DNA from 2 places in the Paenibacillus mobilis genome. Region 2 is predicted to be linked to the other one. Evidence: riboswitches for the same ligand, from Rfam matches in the RefSeq annotation. Region 2 holds a riboswitch; the other holds the start of a gene.
What was found. A riboswitch is a leader RNA that binds a small molecule or an ion and turns the genes downstream of it on or off. The one in region 2 is predicted to bind thiamine pyrophosphate.
Positions count from the first base shown of each region.

Region 1 (8,124 bases), on a different contig from region 2:
TGGCCGGTCATGACGACCGGGTCTTCCAGCTTGTTCAGGGCTTCATGCAAAGTAGCTTTCGTAATATTGGCAATACGTTCAAATAAACTCATGTTCATCTCTCCTCGGCTTCTTAATATTTGGTGTAATAGGAATCATCGATGTCATACCAGCCTACGGGCTCATCCGGCACAACCAGGCTGGCGATCAGGTAAACCGCGACAACGGCACCGACGCTGCAAAAAGCGGCGATCACAACGGCCAACCGAATGATTGTGGCGTCAAACCCAAGCCATTGGGCCAGTCCGCCGCACAACCCTGAAATCTTTTTGTCTTTTCTGGAACGGTACAATTTACTCATTCCTAAGTTCACTCGCTTTCTCGTTCATTTGTTATGTCCTCATCATAGCCTTTTCCGGGTTCCTTCAAAACGGCCCGCAGGCGGTTTGTGGGCTGGACCTTGGTCGGGGACGCATCTCGGTCCTGAAGACGGGGAAAGGTAGGTAGAAACAAAATCATTTGCTAAAATATAGTCTGAAAAGAGAGCAAACACCGTATAACAATAAGAGGAGTTATCTGGAAAATTAAGGCGAAACAAAACCGGTAAAGAAAACGAAAAGGGAGTGTCTTTTATGAGTATAGTGGTCATTAACGGCAGCGGGCGTGAAGGGGGAAATACGGAGCAGCTTACCCAAGTGGCGCTGGCTGGACTTGATTACAAGGAGATTGTGCTGCGGGATAAAAAGATCCTGCCGATCGTCGACCAGCGCCATACGCCCGGCGGATTCCAGCCGGTGGGCGACGATTACGAATCCGTCATTCAGGAGGTGCTGGCGCACGATACGCTGGTGTTCGTTTCTCCGGTATACTGGTACAGCGTAACGGGGCTTATCAAAAATCTGTTTGACCGCTGGTCCCAAAGCCTGCGCGAACCGGGATACGATTTCAAAGCGCTGGTTGCCGGGAAAAAGGCTTACGCAATAGTAGTAGGCGGCGATAATCCCCGCATTAAAGCCCTGCCGATGATTCAGCAGCTTAAATACACGTTTGATTTTGTCGGGCTGCCGTTCGAGGGGTATGTGCTGGGCCAGGCCTCCAAGCCGGGGGATATTCTGAACGATAAACGGGCGCTGGCCGAGGCGGAGTGGCTGAACGAGCAGCTGAAGGCGCTGGTTAAAGCTTAAGTCCAGAGAGGGCAAAGGTAGGGACACCGCCGCCAGGAAAAAAGAAAAGGCAGATTCAAGAGCCGGGATAAGGAACGTTACTTCTCCCGGGAAACTTGGATCTGCCTTCTTTTGTTGGGATATAAATCCGCTGTTTAAGCCTTGCGGCGGCCGTTTTGCACAGCAAACCATAATGCCGCCAGCGAAACGATCAGCGCAATGATAGTAATGATGAGCGTTACGGTTTGCATCACGCTGCCGGAAGAACTGCTTGAAGCGGCTGCGGCATCCGTTTCCGGGCTCGAGCCATTGTCGGCGGCTCCAGCATTGGCATTGTTTCCGGCGGTGCCGGCTTGATCATGACCGCTATCGGCCGGAGCTGCGCCGGCAGGAGACGAAGTGATTTTTGTGATCGAATGCGGAGTATCGGCTCCTTCATCGCCTGTCCATTCCACGACCGACCCGTCGCTGTAATATTGGAAAGCATCCCAGTCCAATTCGCCTTCGGCTGCAGGGTTTTTCGCTACAAAATTAAACTGCTGGAACTGTCCGGGTTCGATTCCGCCGCCGGCAGCCGCTTCCCAAGTAATGGTTTTGATCCGGCCGCTGTCGTCTTTCTCCGTAGTTGCCGTCCAGCCGGGAACGGGCTGATATTGCTCCAGCTCGGCTTGTTCCGGCACCTTGAGGGCGACTTTAACCGTTGGAATGTCTTTTTCGGTCGGAACTTTCATGGTGTAGGTTTCCCACGCTTCCGGCGCGGACTGAGACGGTTTGACCGTCACATGAGCGCTGGCGATTCCTGCAAACAGCAGGGTGGAGGCCAGAGCCGTGGATAAGATGGAAGCGAAACGCAAAGATTTTTTCAAAGACATGGAAAATCCCCCTCTTACATCATTAAGTTATATCAAACTCGCAGTACCGGGCCGCTTAAGGGGCGCCGGCCTTAAAGGTAAAGCTGCCGTCGAACGAATCCAGGGATTTCAGCAGCACGTGGTATTCGGCGCGCCAACTGCCCGGCATGAGAAGCGAAGCGTCGCCTTCCAAATGGGCGGCATCGGTTAAAGTCAGCTCTTCCTCCATATTGGACATTTCCAGACAGACCAGTTTGATGGTGATCTGCTGAACCTCAACCGTTTTGCCGTCGGCATCGGTTACCGTCGCTTTGAAATGATTATCGCCTACGATGCCGGGCGAAACATCGATCAAGGTCGTATAACCGGCCTGACCGGTTTCGGAATGCTGGGACGGTCCGCCTTTTGCGATTCCCGGCGATAGATTGGTGAGAGCGGCGGCCAGAATCAAGGCGGCGATTCCCGCTGCCCATTCGATTTTGACGGCAGTGCCGAGGCGCCGGTCCTTCCGGCCTCTCCGGAAATTCACCAGGGCAAAAGCGAGCATGGCTATGAGAATAGCGGCTTTGGCGATTAAAATCCAACCATAAGTGGTATCAACCAGCGCGTTCAGATCCGGCAGGTAAATGATGCTGCCGTACAAACCGCTAAACAGCAGCACAACGGCGCTGATGGAGCCCGTGTCGGTAAACCGCCGCACCGTTTCAGGATAAAGCCTCCCGCTTGGATCCTGGGCTGCGGCTTTCGGCAGGACAAAAACCATGACCAGCAGGCCACCGACCCAAACTGAAGCAGCCGACAGGTGCAGAAAGTCCGCCGCGCTGGCCGCCAGGCGGGACGGCGCGGTTGCCGGATGGCCGGTCATGGCTTTCATCGCAGCGATGGCCGCCGCGTTGATCAAAGCCAGGAACCCATACATCCGGCGGCGGTTCACGTAGTCACGCGACCAAAGCGCGTAGACCAGAAAGGCCAGCGGGAGCAGCAGCAGGCTCTGCACCCACCAGACCGTGCCGAACGCGCCGTCTTTCAGCGTCTCGCGGAACCATTCGCCGTGCCACAGATTTATCCAGCTTGCGCCGGTCTCCAGCCGGATCTGCAAGGGCAGGCTGAGCAGGATGCCGATGGCGGCGAGGATCGAGCCGGCCAGCAGCAGCAGCCGGAAGCTGCGCATCTCAAACGCCTCGGCGCGGAAAAAGCGGGGGAACAGCCACAGCGGAAACGCCAGGCTGCCCGCGAGCAGCATCAATCCGCCGTACAGGAGCCAGCGGATGGCGATTTGGTCGGCGCCGGGGTTGCCGCCCGCGGACAAATCGCCGGCGGCCAGAGCCGCGGCCGCGCCACCGGCCGCTTCACCGACCGCAAAAGGGATCGTCCCCGAAATCGGATGGCCGTCGCCGGAGATCACTCTCCATCTGGCGATATAAACGCCTTCCGGAAGGTCAGGCTGCAGCTTCACGGATAAACCAGCCGGGTTATCCGTGTCGATGGCGGGTGCGCCGCCGGTCACCTTTTGACCTTTATTGTTAAGAACACTGAGGGTAAAGAAGGTGGGATCAATGGCTTCGTTGAAGACCAAATGGACTTCGGACGGAGCGGTCTTCAAGGTTTCTCCGGAAACCGGCTCAGATTTGACGATATAAGCATGGGCTGAGCCGATCTGCGGGATTAGCAGCTGGATCGCGAAAAAAACAAAAAAGGCGGCTAGTACGCCGGAAACATATTTTTTTAACATACAAAGAACCTACTCTCTCGGAGTCTTATTTGTACAATTTATCATGGAGCGCCTGACAAATCATGACCTTAACGGGCTATGAATATTTAAAATTTTAAAAAGAGCTGTGTCGATCCTGTGAAGGATTGGGAATAAACCTCCGATACCATGAGAAATTGCCTTGAAGTTTTGAATTGTTTAGCTTAGCTATTTGCCAGTATTGACGAGGTTCTTACATAGTAAGCAGGGAATAAGGCTAATTCAGGTCTCGTATGTGCTGGTGTGTGTTCGTGCGTGTTCCTGGAATTTGGAGGAAATAAACTTGTTTTATATAGGGGGTGGGGGTATAATGAATCATGTCAGGATTAATGCATAACGGAAAGCGAAGAATTGAAAAATTAATGATTATAAGGAAGTGAAGTCCGTGGCGGAAACTAGCGGGGGCCATCCGCATGAAGAACAGCATAGCTGCCATAACGGAACGGACAACAAGCCGGCCGAGCGGCGCAGCCATCACTCCGAAGAGATGAAAGGCAAGCTTGTTGCCCGTTTGAACCGGATCGAAGGCCAGATACGCGGCGTTAAGGGCATGATCGAAAAGGACACGTACTGCGATGATGTCCTGAATCAGATTGCGGCGATTCAATCCGCGCTGAACGGCGTCGGCAAGCTGCTGCTGGAAGGCCATATGAAAAGCTGTATCGTGGAACGGATTCAGGAAGGCGAAACCGAAGTTTTGGATGAGCTGATTGTGACGATTAATAAATTGATGAGATAACGACATTTAAGGAGGAATTTTATTATGACAACAGTTACCCTGCAAGTAGAAGGCATGTCCTGCAACCACTGCGTGAAAGCGGTAGAAGGAGCGGTTCAAGAAGCCGGAGCAACGGGAAAAGTGGATCTGGCGGCCAAAAAAGTCGACGTTACTTATGATGAAAGCAAGCTTAACCTCGAAAAAATCAAAGAAGCGATCGAAGATCAGGGTTACGACGTTGTTTAAACTTTGATTTTGTTTTTTTGGAGATAGGCTTTGACAATATTTTGAACGGATAGGACTCCCGCTTTGCGGCCGCTGCCCGGCCACGGCTGGAGTCTTTCCTTTTGCTATGGACAACATTTGCAGAATATGACTATAATACTTGTTGTGAAAACCCGCAATTTCATAGACATGGGGAGCTGGATGAAGGCCGGCTGAGAGTGCGTCCCGCGAAAGACGCTGACCCTTATACCTGATCTGGATAATGCCAGCGTAGGAAGAGCTACTGTCAATTGCATGTTTAATAACATTTGACAATGATGCAGGCGCCCCCGAGACGGGCGCCTTTTTTGGCATTCAGGGCAAGTTAAGTTTCAAAAAGCGGGAAACCAAAAGAAGAGGGAGCGAACAAGAAGTGAAAGCAAAAAAATTAGGAACCCTGCTGTTGTCCGGCATGCTGTTATTGGCGATAGCGGGCTGCGGTTCAAACGGAGCAAATAACGCGGCAGGCAGTCAGGAGCCGGGTGCGAGCAACGCGGCGGGCAACTCCCAAAGCAGCGCCGAAAGTGCAGCGCCATCTACGGATGCAAAGGACCTGAAGGACATCAAAGTGGTGCTCGACTGGACGCCAAACACCAACCATACCGGCTTGTATGTCGCCCAGGAGCTTGGCTACTACAAAGAGGAAGGCCTGAACGTGCAAATCGTGCAGCCGGATGAAGGCGGCGCCGATGCGATGATCGCTTCCGATGCAGTGCCGTTCGGCATCAGTTACCAGGAAAGTATCACCCAGGCACAAACGCAAGGTGTGCCGCTGGTTTCGATTGCGGCGGTGATCCAGCACAACACCTCGGGTTTTGCCGCCCCGGCGGACCGGAACATCAAATCGCCGAAGGATTTCGAAGGCAAACGTTACGGCGGCTGGGGTTCCCCGGTGGAAGAAGCAGTGATGAAATCCATCATGGACCTGCAGAATGCCGATGTAAATAAAGTGAAAATCATCAACATCGGCGACGCCGATTATTTCACGGCCGTGAAACGCGATGTCGATTTTGCTTGGATTTATTACGCCTGGACCGGCATCGAAGCCGAGCTGCGCGGCGAGAAACTGGATATGCTGTATGTGAAGGACTATTCGAAGGATCTGGATTATTACACGCCGGTCATCGCCACCAATGAAAAAGAGATTCAGCAAAACCCGGATCTGGTCAAAGCTTTTATGAAAGCCACTTCCAAAGGGTATGAATATGCCATCGCTCATCCGGACGAAGCGGCCGACATTCTGATCAAAGCTGTACCGGACCTTGATCCGAAGCTGGTCAAAGCCAGCCAGGAATGGCTGAGCCCGCGCTATCAGGACGACGCCGCCAAATGGGGCGAGCAAAAGGAGTCCGTCTGGGCCGGCTACGCCAACTGGATGTACGAGCGCAAGCTGCTCGACAAACCGCTGGATGCCTCCAAAGCATTCACGAACGACTTCCTGCCTGAATCTTAATTGAGGATGAGGCGCTTACTTAGACCGGGTCTAGTAGTCGACTAACCGATGCCAGTGACAAGGACCGTTCAGGAACAGGAGTTTAACTAGGTTAAGGTTTAATCGGATTAACAGAGCTTTGAAAAGCGTCGGAAGAAGAAGGTAAGAAGAAGGTAAGAAGAGAGTAAGAAGAGAGTAAGTAGCAAGAGTAAGGAACAAAGGAATAAAAGAACAAAGGGAAATCGAACTTAAAAGTAGAATTTAAGCAGTTCGTAAGCAGCACGTGTTAAAGATTAAAACAGGATCGAATTCAAACGATCCTGTTCCCTAATTACTAATCTCACAAAAAAGGGACAAATGAAGCCTATAACAGCACGGCGGGAACTTAGGAGATGCCCATGACAAAATAATGAGGCCAGTCAAACGTAACTGGCGGAGAGCCGAATGATTCCGAAGAAGCGTAAGCGCCCGCCTTTGTTTTTGAAATTTAACCAATTCAAATTTAATAATAAAAATTCAAAAACAACAGCGGTCGTAGGAACATTCGGATCGCAGCCCAGCGGAAGGACGTAACTCATTATTTTCCACTAGCTATCTCAAAAGTTCCGCATCGCTCCAAACCCTTCATTTGTCCATTTTTCCCACTCCCATCTGAAAGCGAGGAATCCCTCATGCCCAACGCACTTGTAAGCATTCAAATCATTCCGAAAACTCCGAATGGGGAAAGCGTCATCCCTTATGTGGACCGCGCCATTGAAGTCATTCAAAAATCCGGCGTTAAACATCAGGTGAATGCGCTGGATACAACGATGGAAGGCGAACTGACCGAGCTACTGGACATCGTGCGCCAAATGAACGAAGCGGTCCATGAATTCGGCAGCGACAGCATCATTTCCCAGATCAAAATCCTGTACGGGCCGGCCGGCGTCAGCATGGATAAACTAACGGAGAAATACCGTCCATGACCTCGGTCCGGGCCGTTTGGAAAAGCGTGTGGCCGCCCCTTGTGGCGGTCCTCTTGTTTTTACTGGCGTGGGAGGTTGCGGTCGACGTCTTTCATGTGGAAAAATGGATCCTTCCCAGCCCGTCCGATATCGGCCATGAGGCGGCAAACGGCGCTTCGGGCTTGTGGGAGCACACCAAAGCCACGCTGGCCCTGACGCTGGAAGGGTTTGCGGTCGGTTCAATCGTCGGGCTGCTGGTGGCCGTGCTGCTGCACCGGATTCCTTTTGTCAAATCGGCGCTTTACCCGCTGCTGATCCTCAGCCAGAACGTGCCGACGATTGCGCTAGGTCCGCTGCTGATGATCTGGTTCGGGTTCGGCGTGCTGCCGAAGCTGATCCTGATTACGCTGGTCTGTTTTTTCCCGGTCGCCGTTGCGGCTATGGACGGGCTTGCCCGAACCGATCATGTGATGCGCAATTACATGGAGATGGCCGGAGCGACTAAAGGGCAAATTTTTCGAAAGCTGGAGTTTCCTTATGCGATTCCGTCTATGCTGTCGGGCCTTAAAATTTCGGCTACCTACAGCGTGATGGGAGCGATTATCTCCGAATGGCTCGGCGCGGAGAAGGGCATCGGCTACTATATGAAAATGCAGAAGTCCACGTTTCGGACGGACCGCGTGTTTGTGGCGATAATAATCATTGTCGCAATCAGCTTGGCGATGTTTGTAGCCGTTGCTATCGTGGAAAGGTTGCTGTCGAGGTACAGCCCGCCGCGCCGGAAAGGGCGCTGAAGAACAAATCAGGGTGAGGAAGTCTGTAAGTCAAGGGAAGGAGGAGACCAGGATGGCAGACGAAGAACAAGAAGGGAAAGCCGCCGCGGACAAATCGGGCGGAGCCGGCAGGACTGCCGTAACGACAGATACGTCCGGCCGCCAGACCGTGCTGGAGGTGAGGGGTTTAAGCAAAACCTATCAGGAAGGCAAGACGGCGGTGCAGGTACTGGACGGCATTGATCTGACG
Region 1 is NZ_JBZCMS010000003.1:506,139-514,262, forward strand. Features, by position in the region: gene AC3ZPD_RS08435 (PspA/IM30 family protein) at 1-92, opposite strand, end outside; gene AC3ZPD_RS08440 (PspC domain-containing protein) at 113-340, opposite strand; gene AC3ZPD_RS08445 (flavodoxin family protein) at 612-1,163, shown strand; gene AC3ZPD_RS08450 (YcnI family copper-binding membrane protein) at 1,298-2,014, opposite strand; gene AC3ZPD_RS08455 (copper resistance protein CopC) at 2,070-3,725, opposite strand; gene AC3ZPD_RS08460 (metal-sensitive transcriptional regulator) at 4,129-4,482, shown strand; gene AC3ZPD_RS08465 (copper ion binding protein) at 4,507-4,707, shown strand; TPP riboswitch at 4,867-4,980, shown strand; gene AC3ZPD_RS08470 (ABC transporter substrate-binding protein) at 5,099-6,178, shown strand; gene AC3ZPD_RS08475 (MTH1187 family thiamine-binding protein) at 6,829-7,122, shown strand; gene AC3ZPD_RS08480 (ABC transporter permease) at 7,119-7,895, shown strand; gene AC3ZPD_RS08485 (ABC transporter ATP-binding protein) at 7,948-8,124, shown strand, end outside.
Region 1: another riboswitch for thiamine pyrophosphate. It lies ahead of AC3ZPD_RS08470 (ABC transporter substrate-binding protein); the one in region 2 lies ahead of thiC (phosphomethylpyrimidine synthase ThiC).

Region 2 (8,124 bases):
TTGTCCCTTAATACACTTCTATTTATAGATTACGCTTCCCCCATCTTTAAACTCTGCCGCTTTATCCCGCATCCCGGCTTCGGCAGCGGAATCGCGGAGGTCGTGCGAAATCCGCATGCTGCAGAACTTTGGACCACACATCGAACAAAAATGCGCCGTCTTCGCTCCTTCCGCCGGAAGAGTCTCATCATGATATTCGAGCGCGCGTTCCGGATCGAGCGAGAGATGGAACTGATCGCGCCAGCGGAATTCAAAACGCGCTTTGGAAAGGGCGTTGTCCCGATCCTGCGCGCCGGGATGTCCTTTAGCCAAGTCAGCGGCATGCGCTGCGATTTTATAGGCAATAACCCCTTCGCGCACATCCTTTTTATTCGGCAGCCCCAAATGCTCCTTCGGCGTCACGTAACAAAGCATCGCCGTTCCGAACCAGCCGATCATCGCCGCGCCAATCGCGGAGGTAATATGGTCGTAACCCGGAGCAATATCCGTAGTCAGCGGGCCAAGCGTATAAAAAGGGGCTTCTTGGCATATCTCCAGCTGCTTGTCCATATTTTCTTTGATTTTGTGCATGGGTACATGCCCTGGACCTTCTATCATCACCTGAACATCATGTTTCCATGCTATCTCCGTAAGCTCACCCAACGTCTCCAGTTCGGCGAACTGGGCTTCGTCATTGGCGTCGGCAATGGAACCGGGCCGCAGTCCGTCTCCTAAAGAGAAAGCCACATCATACGTCTTCATAATCTCGCAAATATCTTCAAAATGAGTATAAAGGAAATTTTCCTGATGGTGCGCCAGGCACCAGGCTGCCATAATGGAGCCTCCCCGGGAGACAATCCCCGTCATCCTCCCCACTGTCAGCGGAACATAACGAAGCAGCACGCCCGCATGAATCGTAAAATAATCCACCCCTTGCTCCGCCTGCTCAATCAGCGTGTCCCGATAAATCTCCCAGGTCAAATCCTCCGCTTTCCCATTCACCTTCTCCAAAGCTTGATAAATAGGTACCGTCCCGATCGGCACCGGCGAATTCCGGATAATCCATTCCCTCGTACTGTGGATATTCCGGCCCGTTGAAAGATCCATGATCGTATCAGCTCCCCAGCGGGTGGCCCACCTCATCTTTTCCACCTCTTCCTCTATCGAAGAAGACACAGCGGAATTGCCGATGTTGGCATTAATCTTAACCAGGAAATTGCGGCCGATGATCATCGGTTCACTTTCCGGATGATTAATGTTGGATGGCAGGATCGCCCGCCCTGCGGCTATCTCTTCCCTGACAAATTCGGGAGCCACATTCTCGCGGATAGCCACGTATTCCATCTCCGGCGTAACAACGCCTCTTCGTGCATAATGCAGCTGGCTGACGTTTCTGCCCGGTTTAGCTCTAAGCGGACGATGCTGCATACCCGGAAAAATCTCCCCCGTCCCATGCCCGTCATCTTCAGGCTTCACGGCTCTCCCCGTGTACGCTTCGGTATCCCCGCGCTCCTCGATCCAGGAAAAGCGGTGGCGGGACAACCCCTTGCGGATATCGGCCAGCGTTTCGCTGTCGGTATACACGCCGCTCGTATCATAAACTCTCATCGGCTCATTTTCTTGAATCCCCGCGGCACCGGAAGTAGGGCTTAAGCCAATCTCCCGCATGGGAACGCGGATATCCGGGCGTGAGCCCTCCACATACACTTTACGGCTACCCGGAAAAGCCGACAAATTAACCTCATTCTTTTTTCCATTTTCAGACATGATATTCCCCTCCTATTTGGATGTAAGCAAATAAGAGAACGCATAAAAAAGCCGCCCCACCTGGAGCGGCTTTATCTACGGGCAGCCAATACGGCTATAGCAAAAAAAGTCCGGCTCCACTTTCCTACGCTGGTATGATCCAGATCAGGTTCAAGGGTCCGGAAATTCAATTTTTCCGTCTCAGCCCATTCAGGCTCCCCTAGTGGATATCTTATTTAGCTTGTAGATATATTACCTCAAATTCTATTATTTGTAAATTTTAATTTCAGTAGCTCTTATATTCAGATTTACATCTCTTATAATTCCTGCATGATTTTTCGCCCTGTCGGCGTTTGAGCCAAGCCGCCTTTGGCCGTCTCCCGGTGTTTCTCCGGCATGGAGGAGCCTACCTCCATCATGACTTGAATCACTTCGTCGGATGGAATGACGCTGCGGACACCGGCGAGGGCCATATCTGCAGCTGCAAGCGCCGTTACCGCCCCAAATCCGTTTCGGACGATGCAGGGCACTTCCACCAGGCCGGCCACGGGATCGCAGATGAGGCCGAGCGTATTTTTCAAAGCAAGACCAACGGCATGAACCGCTTGAGCGGGCGTTCCGCCCCTGAGCTCAACCAAGGCCCCCGCCGCCATGCCGATGGCGGAACCGATCTCGGCCTGGCAGCCGCCTTCAGCGCCGGAGATAAACGAATTGTTCGCAATCACGTAGCCGATGGCGCCGGCGGCAAACAATCCGTAGACCATGTGCTCATCGGTCCAGCCGAATCTTTTTTGACTGCTGACAAAAACGCCGGGAATGACCCCGCAGGAGCCCGCGGTTGGAGTAGCCACGATCCGCCCCATAGACGCATTAACCTCGGAAACGGCCAGCGCATACGCCATGACCTCTCCAGCCGCTCCGCCAAGGTTCATTTCAGACTGATTCCCGTAGCCGATTACCCGCTGCGCATCCATTCCCGTTAATCCGCTAGGCGAGGTCGTATCTTCATTTAAACCTTTATGCACGGCTTCTTTCATCACTTCGTAATATTGGGCCATGGTCGAAAACTCGGCTTCAGGCGTACGCCCCGATTCCTGGCTTTGCTCCTCCAGCATCAATTGGCCGATGGTCAGGTTTTTTGCTTCGCACAACGCGGCCAGCTCGTTTAATGTTGTAAAATTCATTTTTTCTCCTCCTCAGATGCTTCCCGTTCCTGGTTGGACTGGGATTGACGCGAAAAACCGGCCTCGGTAGGCAAACCCGCCAAAGGTGAATCCGCGGACTCGTTTGAAAGCTCTTCCTCTGTTAGTAGGGTGCCCTGCGACAGATCGATAATGCCGATGGAAATCAACGCGTCCATTTTGCCGATTTGCGCCACGGCTTCCTCTTTAATTTCCCCGTCAATTTCAACCACTGTCATGGCGTTGCCGCTTCTATTTTTACGATCCACGGACATATGGGCGATATTGGTCCCTTTCAGACTTAACGTTTGCGTGATGTAAGCCAGCACGCCGGGATGGTCCAAATGCTGAATGACAAGCGTCGGGTAAATGCCCGTCATTTTAATATTGAAGCCGTTGATCTCAATGATTTCAATGTTCCCGCCGCCGATGGAAATTCCGGTCAAGGTCAGTTCATGGCTGCCGTCCCGGTCGGATAAAATCAATTTCGCCGTATTGGGATGCCGCACAACGCCGCGGCCTTCCTCGAAGGAAACCTCCAAACGCGACAGCCTGGCGTATTCAAGCGCCATCGGGATCCGGGGGTCATCGGTGTCATAATCCAGAAGGCCGCCTACGATCGCCCGATCCGTCCCGTGCCCTTGATAAGTGGCCGCAAATGATCCGTAAAAAACGATCACCGCTTTCTCCGGAAGTTTTCCGTACAAATGCCGGGCTGATCGTCCAATTCTGGCGGCTCCAGCCGTATGTGAACTTGACGGGCCTACCATAACGGGCCCAATAATCGAAAAAACATCTTTAAACCGCATAACCTGAAGCCTCCGCGAAATACTGCCCGCTGGTCGTATACATTTGCTCCGCAACGGACAATAAGCCTTTTTCTTAAAATATGCCGGGAACACCCCGGCCGTCCCCTTTATTATAGCTTTTTACCGGTTAGCTGAATAGGCAATTTGTCCATTGACGATGGACATTTTTACCTGTGCCTTCAGCAGGGCTTCCGGATCCCCGGCAATGTTCCGATCGATGACGGTGAAGTCGGCGTATTTTCCGACCTCGATGCTGCCCCGCTGTTTCTGTTCGGCAACGGCTGCGGCGCTTCCCATCGTAAACAGATGCAGGGCCTGCGCCGTCGTCAAACATTCATGCGGCAGGTAACCTTCACCCCGCTGTCCCGGTCTGCGTCTCGTAACCGCAGCGTGCATGCCGAGGAAAGGATCCAGCGGCTCGATCGGCGCATCGCTGCCTCCGGCGCAAACAACGCCGGCTTCCATCAATGTTTTCCAGGCGTACAGGACGTCCTGGCGATCCGGGCCAACCCGCTCGAGCACCCACGGAAAATCGCTGGCGACAAACCGCGGCTGAATGTCCGCAATCAGCGGCAGCTTGCTCATCCGTTCCAGCAGGGAACGGTTCAGCACCTGGGCATGGATGAAGCGGTCAGGCAGGCCGGAGGCGCTGCCGAGCGGAAGTTTTTCCATCGCTCCCAAGGTCAGATCCGCCGCTCCGTCGCCAATCGCATGAACCGCTATCGGATAACCCAGACGGCGGGCCATAGCCACAAGCTCATGAAGCTGCTCGGCGGTTTGAATCGCCATCCCTTTCGTATCCGGCGCATCGCTGTAAGGCTGCTGCAGGAGAGCGGTTCGGCCGCCGATGGCGCCATCCGCAAAAATTTTCATCGCGCCGATCCTCAGCCATTCATCCCCGCTGCCCGCTTTGACGCCCAAAGCAGCCGTTTCTTCCATATAAACATGGAACATTAGCTGATGGGAGCGGAAGGCCAACCCTTCCTCCCGCAGCTCGCGGTGAATGCGCAGCATCGTCTCCACGCTGCCAAAAAAGCGCAAATCCTCCGTATGCGCACCCGTCAAACCAAGTCTGAGCGCATCCAGGCTGGCGCGGCGGATGGCTGCCTTTTTCGTCTCATAATCCGGTTCGGGCTGCACCTTCTCAAAGGGATAACAAGCCTCCTCGTAAATCCAGCCGTTAAAACTTCCGTCTACATGGCGGCCAAACGCCCCCGAAGCCGGATCCAGCGTCCCTTCACCAATTCCCGCGCGGCGAAAAGCCTGCGAATTGCCCAAAAAGGCATGGAAGCAAGTACGTGTCAAAAATACCGGGTGGCGGTCCGTCACTTCATCCAGCTCCTGCCGGGTGGGCGCCTCCGCCGGAGTGAACTCATTTTCATTCCAGTTGAGGCCCGTGATCCATTCCCCTTCCGGCGTCACGGCTGCCCGTTCCCGGATCAGGTTCAGCATTTCGGCTTTGGACGTTACGCCGGTAAAATCCAGCATGCTCAGCTTCATGCCATACATCCCCAGGTGCATGTGGGAGTCGACAAGACCGGGCAGCACATAAGCTCGTTCCCAATCCACCACCTTATAATTCTTGCCGGACAGCTGCAGCTCCAGCTCGGAAGCTTGTCCGATCGCTTTGATGATCCCGTTTTCCACATATACAGCATCCGCCTGGCCCGCTCCGGCCGCGAATGGAAAAATGCCGTTCTTAAATAAATTAGCCGTCATCCTATACCGTCTCCTTATATCATCGCTAAACCCATGGATATCCAATCGACTGAAATCAATTCCCCTAAAGAAACCTCAATTGATTATAACTCTCGTCCGGCCAAACAGAAAGGTGGTGCTTTCGCGCGTTAAAACCGGCCACGAAACAAACGGCGGAAAACGTTCATTCGGCTTTTTTATCAGGGAGATCAAGAGAGATTTCGCGGTTATATTAAGGAAGAAATTTTTAAGCGGAGCGGTTTATGGGGCGAACTCCCTCACATATCAGGCACTCTCGCGAATATACTTTATTTACAATCGTTTTATTGTCATAGGCTGTTGACTTCAACCGGGGAGGTGTCGCAAGTGTCGTCTTCATCGCATCAATTTGTGGTTTCCCGCGAGGATTGGTCTTTGCACCGGAAAGGATATCAGGATCAGCAGCGCCATCAGCAAAAAATCAAGGAAGCGATCAAAGAAAACCTTTCCGATCTAGTGTCCGAAGAAAACATTATCATGTCCGACGGCAAGCAGATCGTCAAAATTCCGCTGCGCAACCTGGAGGAATACCGGTTTGTCCATAATTTCAACAAGCAAAAACATGTCGGCCAGGGGGACGGCAGCTCCGAGGTCGGGGATGTGCTGGCCAGGGAACGTCCGGGAAAAGCGGGCAAGCCCGGCAAAGGCGGCGAAGCCGGCGACCAGCCGGGCGACGACGTCGTGGAAGCCGAGGTCAATATCGAGGATTTGGAAGAGATTTTATTCAGCGAGCTTGAGCTGCCCCATCTAAAGGAGAAAGACAAACAAGAGGTCGAAACCGAAGCGATCCGTTTCAACGACATCCGCAAAAAAGGCATCATGTCCAACATCGACAAGAAACGGACGATCCTCGAAAACCTGCGCCGCAACTCCAGGCAGGGCCAGCCGGGCATTCACGGCATTTCGCCGGACGATCTGCGCTACAAGACCTGGGAGGAAATCGTGGTGCCCCGGTCCAACGCGGTGATTATCGCCATGATGGACACCTCGGGGTCGATGGGTTCTTTCGAAAAATACTGCGCCCGCAGCTTTTTCTTCTGGATGACGCGTTTTTTGCGGAAGCAGTACGAAAAGGTGGAGATCGTTTTTATTGCCCACCATACGGAAGCCAAGGAAGTTACGGAGGAGGATTTCTTCAACCGCGGCGAAAGCGGCGGCACGATCTGCTCCTCCGCTTACCTGAAAGCGCTGGAGATCATCGACAGCCGTTTTCCGACATCGAGCTACAACATTTATCCGTTCCATTTCTCGGACGGCGACAACCTGACGTCCGACAACGAACGGTGCGTGAAGCTGATCGACGAGCTGCTCAAGCGGAGCAACATGTTCGGCTATGGCGAGGTGAACCAGTACAACCGCAGCAGCACGCTGATGTCGGCTTACCGGAACATCAAAAAGCCGGAGTTTATGCATTACATCATCAAAGAGCGCGGCGAGGTTTATAAGGCGCTTAAGCATTTTTTTCAGAAGCAGGAAGTCGGGGTTTAAATACGAAAGCAAAACCGGGAATAAACATTTTTAAAAGATTAAGATTGGCGATAAAAGAACCTCAGCCTCCATAGCGATGTGGATGTTGGGGTCTTTTCTCTTTATAAACCCGCTGCGAGAATTATGGAATGCTCTGTTAATTCCTTTTGTAGATGGGTATAAATAACGGAGGGCAGTTGCTCGGAGCCCTTACAGGACTTGTCCTACGTAAATATATACACACTGGCTAAATCCGTTCCCAGGATGTATAATTTTGATTTTACTGCCTTTTATTTTCTTACGGGCAGAACATCAAGTGAAAGCAAATGCAGCAGGAGGTTATTTCATGGCAGATATCACAAAACAGGAGATTGCGGACAGCGTCCCGCAGAAGGGTTTCTTCGGACACCCTAAAGGGTTGTTTACCCTCTTCTTTACAGAGTTCTGGGAACGGTTCTCTTATTATGGAATGAGAGCTATTCTTCTATACTATATGTATGACACCATATCCAATGGCGGTCTCGGTATAGACGAAACCACCGCTCTGTCTATTATGTCAATCTATGGTTCACTGGTATACATGTCGGGCATTATCGGCGGTTGGCTTGCGGACCGGATCTTCGGGACCTCCAGGGCGGTCTTTTTCGGGGGCGTGCTGATTATGTTCGGCCATATCGTGCTTGCGATTCCAGGCAGCACGGCGATGTTCTTCACGTCCATGGTGCTGATCGTGCTGGGTACCGGTTTGCTTAAGCCGAATGTATCGAGCGTTGTCGGAGAAATTTATGCTCCGCAGGATGAGCGCCGCGATGCCGGATTCAGTATTTTTTACATGGGGATTAACTTGGGGGGCTTCCTTTCCCCGCTGATTGTAGGTACGCTCGGCAATTATAACTATCACCTCGGTTTCGGAGTGGCAGCTGTAGGGATGTTCCTTGGACTTGTCGTATTTATGTTAACCAGGAAAAACAACCTGGCTTTGGCAGGTACCGTTGTGGCAAACCCGCTGGCTCCTGACGAGAAGAAAAAAGTATATACCTGGCTCACGGCTGGTGTTGTTATTGTTGCGGTTCTGGTTGTTCTCGCAATTGCAGCAGGGCTTCTCACCTTTGACCGGTTTATACTTCTGGTAGGGATTCTGGGGATTATCATCCCGGCCGTATATTTTATTGTGATGTACCACAGCCCAAAAACCTCCGGTGTGG
Region 2 is NZ_JBZCMS010000012.1:122,385-130,508, reverse strand. Features, by position in the region: gene thiC (phosphomethylpyrimidine synthase ThiC) at 19-1,746, opposite strand; TPP riboswitch at 1,851-1,957, opposite strand; gene sdaAA (L-serine ammonia-lyase, iron-sulfur-dependent, subunit alpha) at 2,043-2,909, opposite strand; gene sdaAB (L-serine ammonia-lyase, iron-sulfur-dependent subunit beta) at 2,906-3,715, opposite strand; gene AC3ZPD_RS19490 (amidohydrolase) at 3,836-5,434, opposite strand; gene yhbH (sporulation protein YhbH) at 5,780-6,940, shown strand; gene AC3ZPD_RS19480 (peptide MFS transporter) at 7,266-8,124, shown strand, end outside.